Regions from separate parts of the Peribacillus sp. NPDC101480 genome, predicted to be linked through region 1. Evidence: riboswitches for the same ligand, from Rfam matches in the RefSeq annotation. Region 1 holds a riboswitch; the other holds the start of a gene.
The links. Region 1 has a riboswitch for thiamine pyrophosphate ahead of tenA (thiaminase II). Riboswitches for the same ligand answer to the same signal wherever they lie in the genome.
Positions count from the first base shown of each region.

Region 2: linked by a shared signal. The riboswitch ahead of tenA (thiaminase II) and the one ahead of tenA (thiaminase II) in region 1 are both predicted to bind thiamine pyrophosphate.

Region 1 is NZ_JBNNSB010000002.1:250,921-255,271, forward strand. Features, by position in the region: gene ACQKMF_RS08805 (ABC transporter ATP-binding protein) at 1-404, opposite strand, end outside; gene ACQKMF_RS08810 (ECF transporter S component) at 417-1,001, opposite strand; gene tenA (thiaminase II) at 1,016-1,699, opposite strand; TPP riboswitch at 1,834-1,963, opposite strand; gene ACQKMF_RS08820 (flavin reductase family protein) at 2,452-2,595, opposite strand; gene ACQKMF_RS08825 (hypothetical protein) at 2,662-2,844, opposite strand; gene ACQKMF_RS08830 (protein kinase domain-containing protein) at 3,237-3,965, shown strand.
Region 2 is NZ_JBNNSB010000004.1:200,263-204,613, forward strand. Features, by position in the region: gene thiD (bifunctional hydroxymethylpyrimidine kinase/phosphomethylpyrimidine kinase) at 1-738, opposite strand, end outside; gene thiW (energy coupling factor transporter S component ThiW) at 707-1,228, opposite strand; gene tenA (thiaminase II) at 1,244-1,933, opposite strand; TPP riboswitch at 2,023-2,128, opposite strand; SAM riboswitch class I at 2,286-2,390, shown strand; gene ACQKMF_RS15295 (Fur-regulated basic protein FbpA) at 2,566-2,754, shown strand; gene ACQKMF_RS15300 (Spo0E family sporulation regulatory protein-aspartic acid phosphatase) at 3,008-3,202, shown strand; gene ACQKMF_RS15305 (N-acetyltransferase family protein) at 3,271-3,777, opposite strand; gene ACQKMF_RS15310 (GDSL-type esterase/lipase family protein) at 3,999-4,351, shown strand, end outside.

The DNA.
Region 1 (4,351 bases):
CCGCCTGATAATGTTTCAATACTTGTATGGCCCAGGTTCAATCCTACTTTACGGAAATGATTTTGAATCTTCTCTTTCATTTCTTCTTTAGGGACGGAAAGATTCTCAAGGACGAAGGCAATTTCCTCATCGGCAAATGGCATGCAAAACTGACTATCAGGATCTTGAAAAACATACCCCCACGAAGAAGGGCATTTCAATTTTTCCGCTTTCATCGGTACTTCGATGGAATTCGGAATCAATCCGCTTAACACTTGTAAAAGGGTCGACTTACCACAACCTGATGGCCCCAACAATAGCACTTTTTCTCCTTGATCAAACGTTAATGATAGGTCCTTGAATATCAAAGATTCATCACCGGGATATTTCATTCTTAACTTTTCAACAGAAACGATTGGTTCCATGGCCCTCAACCTCTACTTTTGATCCAGTTCTGCATAATCTTTATTTGAAACCGGACGCACAAGATTTGTTACTCCTGTTGCTTCCAGGACTTTAACTAGATAATAAGCGGTCACACCTGCAAAGAATATGGAACCCACAAACCTCGCTATCATGAATAACGATAGATTCCAAGTTGAAAGCGCACCTATTTCCCCGTATGCAAAATCCATAATAACTGATGCCAGGCAGGAAGCTATCGCAGCTAAAACGGCCACCGGCATATTGAATTTTTTATATTTGAAAGCCATGAACACCAGTTCCGCGAACAAACCTTGTACCACCCCATATAACAGTACGGTCAGCCCCCATGGTGAACCAAGGAAGAACTCCCCGGAAGCTGCAGCTATCTCCGCCAAAAGTGCCACACCCGGTTTCCGTAAAATTAAGAAGGCGACGGGGCCAGCTATAAACCACATTCCATAAATAAGTTGATCCAGATGTAATCCTAACGGTTTAACTGAATAATAAATCGAACCCCAAAGGATATAAACGATTCCAAATGCTACCGCAATCACGATCGTGACCAATATGTCCGTTAATTTCAAACCTTTTTTCATTGTTTCATTCCCCTTTATACTTCTAGTGTTTCCTTATGCACAGGCCATGTCTCTAAACGATAAGCCATTTCCCAAAATGAGTATTCATATTGGCTGCTGAGGATAAAATGCTCTTTCATTCTTTCCTTATCTTCGTCTGTCACTTTTTCAGCAATCTCATCAAGCCTCGCAATTTGTTCTTCCACCAAAGTGCGGAACCACTCCCCTCCGTAAGCCGCTATCCATTCTTGATAAATCGGCTCCTCCGGCATGCACCCTTGCAGCTTTTCACCTATTTCATAATAAAGCCAGTAACACGGCAAGATAGCTGCAATAACATCTCCTAAATGTCCCGAATAAGCCGCACGATACATATGGGAAGTATAAGCATAAGCGGTCGGGGCTGGTTTGAAATTATCCCGTTCTTCTTTTGTGATCCCTAATCTCTCAGAAAAATTCTCATGAAGCTTCAACTCCGCTTCATATGTTCCTTGTGCATGGCCGGCAAGCCTGCTTGTTGTATGTAAATCAGTAGCTTTAACTGCTCCTAAAGCTTGAACCCTAGCAAAATGAGATAAATAATAGGAATCTTGCATAACATAGAAACGGAAACACTCCAATGGCAAAGTGCCATCTCCTATTCCTGCAACAAACGGGTGATTAAAGCTAGCTTCCCAAATGTGATCCACTTCCTGACGAATTTCCTCTGAAAATTTCATGACCATTACCTCCAAATTATTTTTTTTAATCAATGTTACGGAAAAAAACTTTTATCACCCCTTTTTTTGCAAACAAAAAACCACTTTCTTAAACGTAAAGAAAGTGGTTGTACTTGAAATAATACAGAAACGTATTGTTCCAGACCCCACTTCCCTACGCTGGTATAAACCAGATCAGGTTCTAAGGGTCTTAAAGTCATACTTTAATCTCAGCTTCTGCGGTAAAAATCAACTTTCACCTATAAAGCACCCCTAGTGGTACAAATTGTATATTAAATTTCATTTGCCTTTATATTAACACGATAAATCCAATTGTCAAACGTATTAGAAAAAGTTTTCAACTTAATGATTTAGGGTTACTAACCTTTCAATCTTGCATATACACCATTTACCCGGCAGTTTAACGGCACTTTAATCAATGGGTTTCATTACGTAATTTCCTCGTGAATTCTACTGTTTTACTCGTGAATTTGGCCGGTTTACTCGTGAATTCAGCTGCTTTACTCGTGAATTTGGCAGGTTTACTCGTGAATTCAGCTGCTTTACTCGTGAAATTGATTTTTCTTGGGATTTCTGCTGCTTTACTCGTGAATTCTTTTATTCTCTAAAAAACAATATTATACATTCGATGTTGCTTTTAGTTTTAATATTTTGCTCGATCTGTAGTTTATCATAGCTGCCATAATTCCGGTTTCCTTGATTTAATTCTATTAATATATTCTTCCCCGGTTTTAATGCCCATTAGAATCCCCTTATTTTACAAACTGTTTAGCAGACCCCATTTTCCCTCGATAAAAAGTAAGCGCTTCCAAATATTCGGAATGTAACTCCTGGATTTCACCGATGAACAATACATGATCACCAGCATCATACTCTCTCCATGATTTGCATTCCATCCAGGCAACACTTCCATTTATTTTTGGGGAAATTCCCTTGTTATCCCAGTCGGTTTCAAGCGTTTCCTATTTGCTGCCCGCAAATTGCCATGCAATGGCTTCCTGTTCATCCGACAAAATATTAATGGTAAAAGATTTATCTTTCATGCTAGTGCAGGCTTTTGCTTCTTTATGAATACTAAAGCAAGCGGTGGATCCAAGGAAACCGAAGGAAAAGAATTCACAGTATTCCCCTTTTGAACTTTCCATCAAACCAGCTCACTATTGTGACGCCGGTTAGGGATTTCCCAAAGCAACTTCTCAACTCGCGCCCATCCACCTCATCACATCCTACTCTTTTATTATGAATTCATTATAGTAAACTTAATATTTTTAAAAACCATATAATTTCATAATGTGAAATTACAGGAAAAATTTATAATTGTGAACTATCAAAAGAATTCCCCGAAGAAATGACTTTCATTACCGCATTATCAAAAATCAGTGTTAAACTATCCATGTTCATTCATATTTCCAGCTTAATTACTAACGGACTTTTTTGTTCTTGACTTGAATAGATGAAAGTGGTGAGGAAAGTTTCAATTTTGCGTACATTTAGAAAATTCTACCAATTTTTCGTGGATATACCTTTAAAAAAAGGAGTGGTTTTGAATTACCGTTACGAGGTAAAAGCTGTAATCGGAACAGGAAGCTACGGTATTATTTATCTTTGCAATGATTTGAAAAAAAAAGAAAATATAGTGATCAAGCAGCTCCGGAAAAGTAAACGCCGCAGCAAAAAAGAGCTGAAGCAGTTTGAAAATGAAATTTCCATTTTACGAATGTTAAACCACAAAAACATCCCCAAATTTCACGAGAAATTTTCACATGAGGGAAATGTTTATTTTGTGATGGATTTCATAGAAGGAGATAATTTGGAAGACCATATTTTCTTGAATCATATAACATTCAATGAGAAAGAGTCTCTATTTTTTCTGGATGAGCTGGTCGTTTTAGTATCTTATCTACATGACCATGACATTTCCCATCAAGATTTACGTATACCAAATATTTTACTAAAGAACAATCAGCCCATTTTGATAGACTTTGGTTTGTCTAAAAAGATCAATTCGGCCGATTTTACTAAAGAAACCATGTTGCAGCTGAAAAGGCAGGATTTTTACGACTTGGGGGAAATACTTCTATATGCACTTTACACGACGTACGCCTCCAAAAGTAAAAAGACTCTTCCTTGGACAGAAGAGCTTTCGTTAGAAAAAGAAACCGTGCATTTACTGAAAAGGTTATTAAGCATCCAAGAACCTTATTCAGATATTAAAGAAATCTCAATGGACCTGCAGGCTGCATTGAAGTCAAAGAAACTGAATTAGCTGCTACTGCCGCGCCCTTTTCTCTTGTAGCGGTCACTTCCACTCATGGGATACCTTTTGTAGCCTCGGCTGCTGCTGCTGCTGCCTCGGCGATAATGACCATGTCTTCGCTCACTGCTGCCTTGGGAAAGCTGTTTGATTTTTTTCATTATTTTCTTCAGCATATCTTTCACCTCTTTTATTTTGGTTTTAAAACTTGTTATTACTTAGCCTAACATAGTCACAGTATAAACCTTACTAATAAGTACTATAATTTTTTTTCATTTATGTTACATTCCATTACTGCTTCCTGAAGTGGGCTTCTTTCATTGTTGATCATGAGAACTCCCTAAATTCCTCCGTTAGATAATGGCACAAATAAATAAAAATGACTGTCTTTTACTGTT
Region 2 (4,351 bases), on a different contig from region 1:
GATTGAAAAACTATTGCGTATCGCTTCAGAAATATAAGTCTTGGCCTGTTCGATCGACTCTTGCAAGGGCAGTCCATTTGCCAGGTTTGATGTAATGGCGGATGATAGGGTACAGCCCGTACCATGAGTGTTTTTTGTATGTATGCGCTCTCCCTTGATCCAGTGGAAGTCAGTCCCATCATAATAAAGATCATTTGGATTTCCCGCTGCATGGCCCCCTTTAAGTAAAACGGCTTTGGGACCCATTTCTTGTATTGAAATGCATGCCTTGTAGAAATCTTGTTTCGTCCGAATCGACATGCCAGTAAGCACTTCCGCTTCCGGTACATTTGGTGTTACAAGTGTTGCAAATGGAAGTAAGTCCATTTTTAAGGCGGAGACAGCCTTTTCGTCGAGCAAATGGTGGCCGCTTTTGGAAATCATGACAGGGTCAAGGATAACGATGGCAGGCATGAAGGTTTTAAGGGACGCAGCGACTGTTTCCACGATTTCTTTTGATCCAAGCATGCCTATTTTTACTGCATCGACAGGAATATCTTCAAATATAGCTGCAATTTGGTCCGATATGATAGCTGTTTCAATTGGCTGTACTGAACGGACTTCCATTGTATTTTGTGCGGTTACTGCTGTTATGGCAGACATTCCAAAGACCCCATGTGCAGAAAATGTTTTTAAATCCGCTTGTATTCCAGCACCGCCTCCTGAATCAGAGCCGGCGATGGTTAATGCTGTTTTCATAAAAAAACCCCTTCATATAATTATTTTTTAAAAGTATTTTAAGTAATATGAAAGCTAGAATCGCACCTGCGAATGAACTGAGCATAAAAGCCGGTAAAAAACCAAAAAGAGCAGCTTTTTCTCCTAATAGGAGGATGGCAAGTGGATAACAGGCCATGGAACCGAGAATGCCGGTCCCGATCACTTCACCTAAACAAGCGAATTTTAAGCTTTGTGTTTTTCGATAAAGGATGGCAGCCAAAAGTGCACCGATCATGCTCCCGGGAAAGGCGAATATTGAACCGGTACCAGAAATGTTTCTAATGATGGAAACTAGGAAAGCTTGTGTCACAGCATAAGCAGGCCCCAATAGAACGGCCGTGAGGACATTTGCCAGATGCTGAATAGGAAAGACCTTTGCAAATCCTGCAGGGATGAAAATAAATGAACTGGTCAGTGTCGTTATAGCCGTTATCATGGCAGTCAACGTCAGTTTCTTGATAGGATTCATCATCATGTCTGCGACCTACAGCGGCCAATCCTGCTCATTTTGAACCATATCCCAGAATAAATATTCATATCGGGAAGTAACCAAAAAGTGCTTTTCTAATCTAAGAAGTTCTTTTTCTGGCATGCCTTCCGTCAATTCTTCCAACAATGCGATCAGCCACTTGTGTGCTTCCCCGAATTCAGGTGATGAATAGGACCTTATCCAATCTGCGTAGCGATTGTTTTCCAATGCTGCTCCATTTTGTTCTTTTAATAGCAAACCTATTTCATAGTAATCCCAAGCGCAGGGCAGGAGACAGGCGATCAAGTCTGCCAATGTCCCATGCTGAGCTGCATTTAGCATGTAACCTGTATAGGCTAGAGTGGTGGGAGTAGGTTCTGTTTCTTCCAATTCCTTGGAACTGATCCCGAATTCGGAAGCATACTGCCGATGGATATCCATTTCCACTTGAAGGGTTTCATTTAAAATACTCGCAAACTTTGCCATGGTTTCGATGTTATGGGCTTTGATGACACCTAAAGCAAAGAGCTTGGAATAATCCATGAGATAGATATAGTCCTGCTTCATGTAATAGGCAAATTTCTTTTCAGGAAGCGTACCATTTCCAATTGCCTGGACAAAGGGATGTGAATGATTCCTTTTCCAAATCTCTTTTGCCCGTGCATGAAGTCTATCACTGAATGTTTCTGTTTTAATATTCTCCATTGTTCATCCTCCTTTAGAATGGTTCCCATAGATAATGAAAAACCCCGTTCCTGAATACGGAACGGGGTAGATGGATATAGTCTGTAAATGGACGATATCATCCACTTCCCTCCGCCGGTATGAGCCGGTTCAGGTTCAAAGGGTCCGGAAACTATTTCCATCTCAGTCTTAAAAAAGACTCCCCTAGTGGTGTGAATTGTATGTAATTACTGACATCATATCAGAAAGACAAGAAAATGCAACCCGTATTTGAAGAGGGAGCATGTAATGTCCAGAAAAAAAGGGAGAACCAGGTAATTGACTTTTGATAATTATTAGGGTAGAATCATTTCTACATCATTTATATATCGAATTCTTATCCAGAGAGGTGGAGGGACTTGGCCCAAAGAAACCTCGGCAGCGGACCCATTTTGGGAACTGTGCTAAATCCAACAAGCATATGCTTGGAAGATAAGAAGAGCCGTACGGACACAGTCAGCCTCTTCTTGAATTAGAAGGGGCTTTTATTTTTGGGAAATAACGTTTAGTGACATAATAGAAAAGGTATATATAATTTGGTGAAAATCAAACAAGTTGATAAAGTTAGCTAACTAGAAGCAGGCTCTAGGATGACTAGGAAAGGAGCCATTTACATGGCAGAATTATTTAAGAGGATTGAACAGAGGAAGGCAAAGCTCATTGAAGAGCTATTGGCCAATGGAGTATACAAAACCTCTGATGAAAGGCACCTTTATGATGCCCCATTAAAAGTGCTTGAAGATGAATATAAGATTGTTATAAATAGACCTAATAACGAGTCACCTTCTGAATGGATGACATAGTAAGCGATGGACTATATTTTGGGCTCTTGGATAAGGGATATGATGTAAGCATTCACAGTATACACTAGTGGATGCTTTTTTGCGTTTAATAGAAAATGACATAAAATATACATAATTAAAGAAAAAAGTAGGTGTTTTATCACATTTGACCTATAAAATAACACATTTTATTTCTGTAAAATAGTTGATTTTAACTAGTAGTTTAATTATGATGAAAGTGTAAAAAAATTGAATAAATGGGAGGTGGCATATAATGCCTTGCCGTAAAGTAACTATAGAAAGGGTAGAAGAAAAGAGACAGGAAATGATCAAATTGGCAGCAAGTTACGGCTTAACAAGTCTGCTTACTGTTCAGGCCAGTCAAGAATTGGATACGCTATTAAATGCGTTAGCAAGTAAAAGTGAGTCAGAATATTTTTCCCTCCAAAACGCATATCGGTATTTTTAAATTAGCCAATTCGACCTGTATTAATTTGAAAAAGCTACTGCTCAAGGCAATAGCTCTAAAAAATTATATTAAATATCGACACGTTTACCAAGAATGATCAAATCCCGCTCAATGCCATCCAGCTCGGCAACTTGAGGTAAATGTGCCCATTCTTCAAACCCGAATTTGGAAAAAAGCTTAAGGCTAGGTATATTGTGGGCGAAAATGAAACCCAATATAGTCTTAATACCTAATTTTGGACTCAATTCAATTGCCTTTTGAATCGAAATTTGTCCGATTCCTTTTCCCCGGAAATAATCATCAATATAAATGCTGATTTCGGCAGTGGAATTATATGCCGGTCGGCCATAGAAGGATTGAAAGCTTATCCATCCAGCAGTTTTCCCTTCTATAGTAATGATATATAGCGGTCTACTTTCTGAATGATGTTCCTCAAACCATTTAACCCTCGATTGGACGGATACAGGCTCCGTATCTGCCGTGACCATTCTTGAAGCAATTGTCGAATTATATATTTCAACAATTCTAGGTAAATCAGATAGTTCTGCCTCTCTAAACTCTATGAGCTCTTCCATGATGTAATCTCCTAACTATCATTTATTCAATCTCCAGAATGAAGGGTAATCCCGTTTTTTTGTTTAAGGGACGGTGAATTGACACCCAATCCATTGAAAGTTTTTTATTATCATACACTTTTTACTCTTTATCTGACAATTCCTTTTTTATGTTAAGTCTGCAGATTTTTTGGGTATGTAAAGGATTAAATACTTCTAGTAAAAAGGCAGAGGAGAACCAAATGAAAAAATTGTCAGTTTTTTTGATTATAGTACTGGTTATATGTTTTGTTGCATATGAATTTCAGGCCTCGGAGTCGGAAGATGTGCAAAGGGTGATGGCTTTTGGAGATTCGTTAACCTATGGAAAAGGGGATAAGGACGGAGAAGGATATATAGAAGGCCTGGAGGATGAATTGAATAACCCGGAATCGGAACAAAAAGTGAGTTTTTGGAATTACGGTATAAAAGGGCAGGAAACGGATGGGGTGATGAAACAGCTTGATGATTACCGCATTAAAACGAAACTTGATGAAGCCGATACTTTCATCGTTTATATCGGAACGAATGACTTGATCAATAGTAACGGCGGGGA